DNA from 2 places in the Acidisoma sibiricum genome. Region 1 is predicted to be linked to the other one. Evidence: predicted binding sites of a transcription regulator. Region 1 holds the regulator's gene; the other holds the start of a gene.
The links. Region 1 encodes HrcA, which represses chaperone genes, less so after heat shock. Its sites were predicted from a motif close to GTTNGCACTCNCNNNNNGNGAGTGCNAAC; they were not measured.
Positions count from the first base shown of each region.

Region 2: a site for HrcA is predicted at 1,578-1,606, ahead of groES (co-chaperone GroES). Genes of this name have one in related genera too.

Region 1 covers NZ_CM174445.1:703,012-707,204, forward strand. The annotation lists gene AC3G7M_RS03385 (polyhydroxyalkanoate depolymerase) at 1-1,160, opposite strand, end outside; gene AC3G7M_RS03390 (glutathione S-transferase family protein) at 1,159-1,815, shown strand; gene hrcA (heat-inducible transcriptional repressor HrcA) at 1,918-2,997, opposite strand; gene AC3G7M_RS03400 (DMT family transporter) at 3,152-4,072, shown strand; gene AC3G7M_RS03405 (TetR/AcrR family transcriptional regulator) at 4,186-4,193, shown strand, end outside.
Region 2 covers NZ_CM174445.1:477,306-481,498, reverse strand. The annotation lists gene tldD (metalloprotease TldD) at 1-961, opposite strand, end outside; gene AC3G7M_RS02255 (usg protein) at 1,092-1,355, opposite strand; gene groES (co-chaperone GroES) at 1,678-1,965, shown strand; gene groL (chaperonin GroEL) at 2,037-3,683, shown strand; gene AC3G7M_RS02240 (cold-shock protein) at 3,950-4,153, shown strand.

The sequences.
Region 1 (4,193 bases):
ACGCGCTCGCCCCGATGCGTCAGGCGGCCCAGCGGCAGGTCATGATCCTGAAAGATGCGCTTGACCGTCTCCAGAAAGAATTCCGCGGGCAGATCCATCACGGCGCGGTATTCGTCATAGAATTTACGGTGTACATCGGCGCGCATCTCGTCGCCCGCCACGATATTGCGGGCCTGCAGGATTTCCGCCCGCAAATGGCGGTCGAAATTCATCGCCACGAAAGCATTGAGCTGCATAAAGCCAGGATAGACGCGGCGGTTCGCGCCGCGGAACTGCCAGGGCACAATGCCGATGACAGAATTGTCGAACCACTCGATCGGCTTTTCCTGCGCCAGCAGATTGACCTTGGTCGGCGCCATCCTTGTATCGATGGGACCCGCCATCAGCGTCATGCTGCGCGGGGTCGCGATATTGCCTTCCCGCGCCATGACGGACACAGCGGCCAGCACCGGTACCGCCGGCTGGCAGACGGCCAGCACATGCGCGCCGGGTCCGATCGCCTCCAGCTGCGCGATGACATGGTCGGTATAGTCCTCAAACCCGAAGGTGCCGGCGGTCAGCGGAACGTCGCGGGCGTTCTTCCAGTCCGTGATATAGACGTCATGATCGGCGAGCAGCGTCTGCACCGTATTGCGCAGCAACGTCGCGAAATGGCCGGACATCGGCGCCACCACCAGCAGCCGCGGCTGCCGTACGGCGGTTTCCTTGCGAAAATGCAACAATGCGCAGAAGGGCGTCTCGTAGACGACCTCCTCGATGATCGCGACCGGCGCATTGCCGACCACGACCGGCTGCATGCCGTAAGCCGGCCGCTCATGCGTCATCGGCACGCGCCAGAGGCTTTCGGCCATGGCGGCAGTCAGGCGCAGCGGCAGGGCAGCCGGCTGGGTCAGATCATATTGGTTGAGAATGGTGCTGAGAAACCGGAAATACTGGCGCGCCGGCGCCATCATATCCTGCCGCGCCTGATACATCTGATACAGCATCGGCGTGCCGGCCGCCGCCAGCACGTCGGACAACGGCAGGCCCGCGATGGGCTTGGCCATTTCATAGAACAGGGACTGCCGGTTTTTTTCATCCATACCAAGCCCTGCGTTCCGCTGGAGCCCCAGGGTCTGATAGAGTGTGGGCCCATCCTTGGCGGACAGGACATTGCTCATGGCTGAGGCGACGCTTCTCATTAGCAGCAAGAACTATTCCTCCTGGTCACTCAGGGGATGGCTGATCACGCGCCTCTCCGGCCTGCCGTTTAAAGAAAAGATCGTCAATCCCGACGATCCCGCCGCCCGGGCCGAACTGCTGCTTCGGTCCTCGTCCATTCTGGTACCCAGTCTCATCCATGATGGGATTTCGATCTGGGATACGCTTGCTATTGCGGAATACCTGAACGAGTTGCGACCGGAGGCTGAAATGCTGCCGGATGACAGGCATGCGCGCGCCCGCTGCAGGGCCATCAGCGGCGAAATGCATTCCGGCTTCGCGGCTTTGCGCTCATCGCTGCCGATGAACCTGCATGCGCACCGGCCAGGCTTTGCCATCTGGTCGGCCGCGCGCGCCGATATCGACCGCATCCTGACGATCTGGCAGGACTGTTTCGAGACATGGAACGGCCCATATCTCTTCGGCAAAAAGCTTTCAGTCGCCGATGCGATGTATGCGCCTGTCGTCACCCGCTTCCTAACCTATGACGTCGCGCTGAACGCGCGCGCAGCACGCTACTGCCAGGACATCATGGCCTGGCCGGATATGGCGGAATGGGTGGCTGCAGCGAAGGAAGAGCCCCAAGAAATCACCGAACTGGAAGTGGAATTCTAACGGTTCGGTAAGCCTAGCACCAATCCGTCGCGGCGGGTAGCGGCGCGCACCCGCTTCAGCCGAAGGCGTTACGGACCATTTGACAATGCGCCCCCAGCCGCGTCAGCCCAGCAGCCTGCCCACCACCCGCGCGGTATAGTCCACCACCGGAATGACCCGGCCGTAATTGATCCGGGTGGGTCCGATCACCCCGATCGCGCCGACGATACGGTTCGTCGAATTCCGCGCCGGCGCCACGATCATGGACACGCCGGCCGAGCCGAACAGGCCGCTTTCCGCGCCGATGAAAATGCGCACCCCGTCCGAGGTCTCCGCCAGTTCCAGCAGGCGCAGCATCGTCTCCTGCGCCTCCAGCCGCTCGAACAGGGTCTGGATGGAGGCAAGGTTCTCGATTTGCGTGACATCCGCCAGCAGCCTTCCCTGGCCGCGAACGATCAGATTGCCGCCGCGCCCCTCGCCGCCCCAGGTCGCGAGACCCGCTTCGATGATGCTCGCCGCCAGCTCGTCCAGCGTATTGCGGTCGCGCGCGATCTCGGCCGCCATATTGGTGCGAAAATCCGCCAGCGTCTGTCCGGCCAGACGGGCATTGAGATAGTTGCTCGCCTGCTGCAGCGCCGAGGGCGGCACGCCGAGCGGAATATCGATGACGCGGTTCTCGACCTGACCTTCCGAGGAGACCAGCACCACCAGCGCACGGCCGGAGGCGAGCGGCACGAATTCGATATGCTTCAGCGCGCCCTCGGCCTTGGGCGCCAGAACCAGCCCGGCCGCCGCCGACAGGCCGGACAACAGGGTCGAGGCTTCGGCCAGCGTATCCTGCAGGCTGCGGCCATGGCTGACGAGCGCGGTGTCGATCGCGTCCCGCTCCTCCTCGGCCAGGTCGCCGAATTGCAGCAAGCCGTCGACGAACAGGCGCAAGCCCCGGTCGGTCGGCAGACGCCCGGCCGAGGTATGGGGCGCATAAAGCAGACCGGCATCGGTCAGATCGGCCATGACATTGCGGATCGTCGCTGGCGACAGCGCCAGCGGCAGGCGTCGCGACAGGGTGCGGCTGCCAACCGGGCCGCCGGTCTCCACATATTGCTCGACGATTTCGCGCAATACCGCCGCCGACCGGATATCTAGCCCCTGGGGCAGCGTCGCGGGTTGTATGGGCGGAAGGGTAAAGCCATGTCTGTCCATTGCGATCCTTTTTTACCGGGCCCGGACCTGGGGGCCGATATCCTATCAGTCAGAGGCTCTGCCATGCGACATGAAGAGTGCTCCGTCACATGGGCTCATGCTGATCATAGCCTAATTGGGTCTTCGCGACACCACAGGGAGTGGCGGCACGGGAATGGGCTTCGCGACGCATGTTTCCGCCCTGCGCTCCAGGCTTGACCGGTCGTCGACCGGAACGGGCCTCGTCATCGTCCTGATCTCTTATTCCGCCTTCGCTTTGCATGATGCGCTGGTCAAGATCCTGGTCGCGCATTTCGACGCGCCGCAGATTCTGTTCCTGCGCAGCCTGACCGTCGTCGTCCTCTGCCTCAGCCTCGGTGGCCGCAGCGTGGTGACGCGCGGTCTGTTTTCGCCGATGCGGGGCAAGCTGCTGGCGCGCGCGGCCCTCACCTTCGTCGCCTGGCTTCTGTACTATTCGGCCGGCCGCTATCTCGGCCTCGCCCAGATGATCACCATCTACTTCGCAAGCCCGCTGATCATCGCGGTGATGGCGGGACCTTTGCTGGGCGAACGCGTCACCCTGGTGCGCTGGATCGCGCTGGGCATCGGCTTTGTCGGCGTGCTTCTCGCCGCCCGTCCGCATGGCTCAAGCCCGCTTCTGCCGGCGCTCTGCGTCGCCCTCGCCGCCGTCATCTGGGCCTATGCCATGATCCTGATGCGCCAGATTTCGGCCGAGCTGCGCGGCTGGGATCAGGTCTTCGTCATCGCGCTGCTGTTCCTGGTCTGTTGCGGCGCGGTCCTGCCCTTCATCTGGAAGACACCCAGCCTGCCGGCCCTGGTTTTGATGCTGAGCCTGGGGCTGCTCTCCACCCTCGCCCAGCTGCTGCTGATCGAAGGCGTCAAGCTCGCCCAGGCCAGCGTCATCGCGCCGATGGAATTCAGCGGCCTGCTCTGGAGCTTCGTCTTCGGCTACGCCATCTTCGGCGACATTCCGGCCATCGGCGTCTTCCTCGGCGCTGGCCTCATTCTGCTGAGCGGCGGCATGGTGGTGCTGAGCGAGCTGCGCGGCGGCCGGCAGCGCACCGCCAAGGCCTAGCAGACACACTCGGCCGAAATCGCCGAAAGGACCAAAAATCGACGATCACAATGTCGTTCAAGACCGGCATGATCGCAGCAAGGGCCATTCTGGCCCGGCGTGGAGCCGCTGCAATGATGGA
Region 2 (4,193 bases), 230 kb from region 1:
GGCTGGTGGGCGTGCCCTCGTCATCTACCGTCAGGCTGCCGCGGCGGTCGGGCAGGGTGCCGTCATCCACCACTGTGACGCCGGGACTGGCCACCCGCTGGCCGAGCAGGCCGGCGAAGGCCGAGGTTTTCTTGCGGTTGAAATCGCCTTCCAGCCCGTGGCCAATCGCCTCATGCAGCAGAATGCCGGGCCAGCCGGAACCGAGCACGACCTCCATCTCTCCAGCGGGCGCCGGCACGCTGTCGAGATTGAGCAGAGCCTGACGCAGCGCCTCATCGGCGGACGCGCGCCAGACGGCGCTGTCCATGATTTGAGCATAGGAGAAGCGGCCGCCGGTGCCGTGACCGCCGGTCTCCCGCCGTCCGTTCTGCTCCACCACCACCGAGACATTGAGGCGCACGAGCGGCCGGAGATCGGCCACCCGGGTGCCATCGGCGCGCAGGATCTGCACGGCCTGCCACTCGCCATAGAGCGAGGCCATGACCTGTGTCACCCGCGGATCGAGCGCGCGGGCATAGGCGTCAATTTCTGAGAGAAGAGCGGCGCGAACCGCGAATTCGGTGGTGCGGAGCGGATTGTCGCCGCTGTAGAGGCGCTGGTTGGTCGCCTGCGGGGCCGCCATGAACTCGCCCGAATGGCCGGAGCGGACGGCGCGGACGCTGTCGGCGGCGCGGTCCAAGGCAGCCTCGGAAATCTCCCCGGCATGGGCATAGCCGGTGGCCTCGCCCGAGACAGCGCGCAAACCGAAGCCCAACGCAGTGTCGGAGCTTGCGGTGCGGATGCGCCCGTCTTCCAGCGCCAGAGCCTCGCTCTCCCGGTATTCCAGGAAAAGCTCGCCGTCATCGGCGCCGGTCAACGTGTCCTGCACCAGCCGTTCGGCGGCGCTGCGGTCAAGCGCGCTGCCGTCCTGGCCGAAGAACAGGCCGTCGGTGGTTTCCAGTGGGTTCGCGGAGGGCAGCATGATCGGGGAACCTTTTAACTGACGGGCGCAAAGCCCCTGACCGCCAGATGTGGCGATGCCAGGGGCCTATTGCACCATCTCAGTCCCCAAGCCCGCAAGCATTCACTCATGCGGCGCTTGCGCGGCAGGATCAGTGCAGGGTGAGATCGACGTCGATATGGCGGAAGCGGGCGGGGGCGATGAGGCTGCCGGCGTGGCAGACGCGGACGGAATGGAGACCGCCCTCCAACTCGCGCGTCCAGAAATCCAGAAACCGCCGGAGTGTCGGGTATTGCGGGGCCAAGTCCATCTCCTGCCAAATATAGGTCTGCAGCACGCAGGGATGGTCAGGGAGACGATAGAGGATTTCCGCAGTCGTCAGGCGAAAGTCACGCAGCTGGAGAGCCAGGCTCATTCTGTCATCCTTGCGGTTGGAAATGGGGCTGTCGATCACCAATGTCACGCTGAGGGTGTCCGGGTGGCGGGCCGGCTTGGCACGCGATCACCGCAAACAGGCCGAGGATGGCAAATTCATCAATCTGCCACAAGAAAAAACGCAATAAGATCAGTGCATTAGCACTCAACACGGGAGAGTGCTGCCGAAATCATTGACACTGGGGAGGGGAGCGTCTAGATCGCTGGCACTCTCATGCAGAGAGTGCCAAGACCCGCAGGCCGGTGCCGCTTTTGGGCCGCCCGCGTGTTCAAAGCTCAACACCCATTCAGGAGCGATCCGAATGAAGTTCCGTCCGCTACACGACCGCGTTGTTGTCCGCCGCCTTACCGCGGAAGAGAAGACTGCCGGCGGTATCATCATCCCCGACACCGCTAAGGAAAAGCCGATGGAAGGCGAAGTCATCGCCGTCGGCGCGGGCGCCCGCAACGAGCAGGGCGCGGTTGTCGCGCTCGACGTGAAGGCCGGTGACCGCATTCTGTTCGGCAAGTGGTCGGGCACCGAGGTCAAGATCGATGGTGAAGAACTCCTGATCATGAAGGAGTCCGACATCATGGGTGTGATCGCCTAATCACGCAGAGGCGGCCTGATGGGCGCCTCGCCTAAAACGATCCTGTCTCTTTTTTAGAAGGACGAAGTCCAATGGCAGCGAAAGACGTTCGCTTTTCCACCGATGCCCGCGCCCGCTTGCTGCGCGGCGTCGACATCCTGGCCGATGCCGTGAAGGTGACCCTGGGTCCCAAGGGCCGCAATGTCGTCATCGACAAGAGCTTCGGCGCTCCGCGCATCACCAAGGACGGTGTGACGGTCGCGAAGGAAATCGAGCTGGCCGACAAGTTCGAGAACATGGGCGCCCAGATGGTGCGCGAAGTGGCCTCGAAGACCAACGACCTCGCCGGTGACGGCACCACGACGGCGACCGTGCTGGCCCAGGCCATTGTGCGCGAAGGCCTCAAGGCCGTTGCCGCCGGCATGAACCCGATGGATCTGAAGCGCGGCATCGACAAGGCCGTTGGCTTGGTCGTCACCGAGATCAAGACCCGTTCGAAGAAGATCAACTCCCCGTCCGAGACCGCCCAGGTTGGCACCATCTCCGCCAACGGCGAGGCCGATATCGGCGAGAAGATCTCTGAAGCGATGCAGAAGGTCGGCAACGAGGGTGTCATCACCGTCGAAGAGAGCAAGGGCATTGAGACCGAGCTTGATGTCGTCGAGGGCATGCAGTTCGACCGCGGCTATGTCTCGCCGTATTTCATCACCAATCCAGACAAGATGGTTGCCGATCTCGACAACCCCTACATCCTGATCCACGAGAAGAAGCTCTCCGGCCTGCAGCCGATCCTGCCGCTGCTGGAAGCCGTCGTGCAGTCCGGCAAGCCGTTGCTGATCATCGCGGAAGACGTGGAAGGTGAAGCTCTCGCCACCCTCGTCGTCAACAAGCTGCGTGGCGGCCTGAAGATCGCGGCCGTGAAGGCTCCGGGCTTCGGCGATCGCCGCAAGGCCATGCTGGAAGACATCGCCATCCTCACCGGTGGTCAGGTCATCAGCGAAGATCTCGGCATCAAGCTTGAGACCGTGACGCTGAACATGCTCGGCCGCGCCAAGAAGGTGCTGATCGAGAAAGAAAACACCACGATCGTCGAAGGCGTGGGCAAGAAGGAAGACATCGCCGGCCGTTGCGCGCAGATCCGCGCTCAGGTCGAAGAGACGACGTCTGACTATGATCGCGAGAAGCTGCAGGAGCGTCTGGCGAAGCTCGCCGGTGGCGTCGCCGTGATCCGCGTTGGCGGTTCGACCGAAGTCGAGGTGAAGGAGCGCAAGGATCGCGTTGATGACGCGCTGCATGCGACCCGAGCCGCGGTTGAGGAAGGCATCGTGCCAGGCGGCGGCGTGGCGCTGACGCGCGCGTCCACGATCCTGATCGGTGTGAAGGGCGACAATGCCGACCAGACCTTCGGCGTCGACATCATCCGCAAGGCCATTCAGGCACCGCTGCGCCAGATCGCTGAGAATGCCGGTGCCGATGGCGCCGTCATCGCCGGCAAGATCCTGGAGAAGGACGAGTACAACTGGGGCTACGACGCGCAGACCGGGGAGTTCAAGGACCTGGTGGCCGCCGGCATCATCGACCCCGCGAAGGTCGTGCGCACGGCGCTGCAGGATGCGGCGTCCGTTGCCGGTCTGCTCGTGACGACCGAGGCGATGGTTGCTGAGCGTCCCGAGAAGAAGTCCCCGGCTGGTCCGGGCGGCGCGCCCGGCATGGGCGGCATGGGCGACATGGACTTCTAAGACTGCAATATCGCCGGGGCGGGATCATCCGTTCCGGCGATTTTTCCGTTTTAGTTCGGGAACAAGGGGCAGGCCCAGTCTGCCCCTTTTTCTATGGCCGGACTGGGAATTCCATAGTGATTGACAAGCCCTGCCGTTTTCTGCATGGCTAATGCGCATTCAAATTCTGGCCTCCCTTGTTGCGCCTCTGTCTGGCGGCGTCGTCAAGTCTATAAGGCCCGATTGTTGCGGCGCGCGGTTTATCGAAGACGGAGATGGGTACAGCTATGGCGATCGGCACTGTGAAGTGGTTCAACACCACCAAGGGCTTTGGTTTCATTATGCCCCAGGATGGTGGCAAGGACGTATTCGTCCATATTACAGCGGTTCAGGCCGCTGGCCTTCGCGGCCTGAACGAGGGCCAGAAGGTTAGCTACGAAGTCGCCATGGAGCGCGGCAAGGCCGCCGCGACCAACCTGAAAGCGATCTGATAGGCCTGAGGTTCCGGTTCCTGCCGGGAGCCTGACAGGA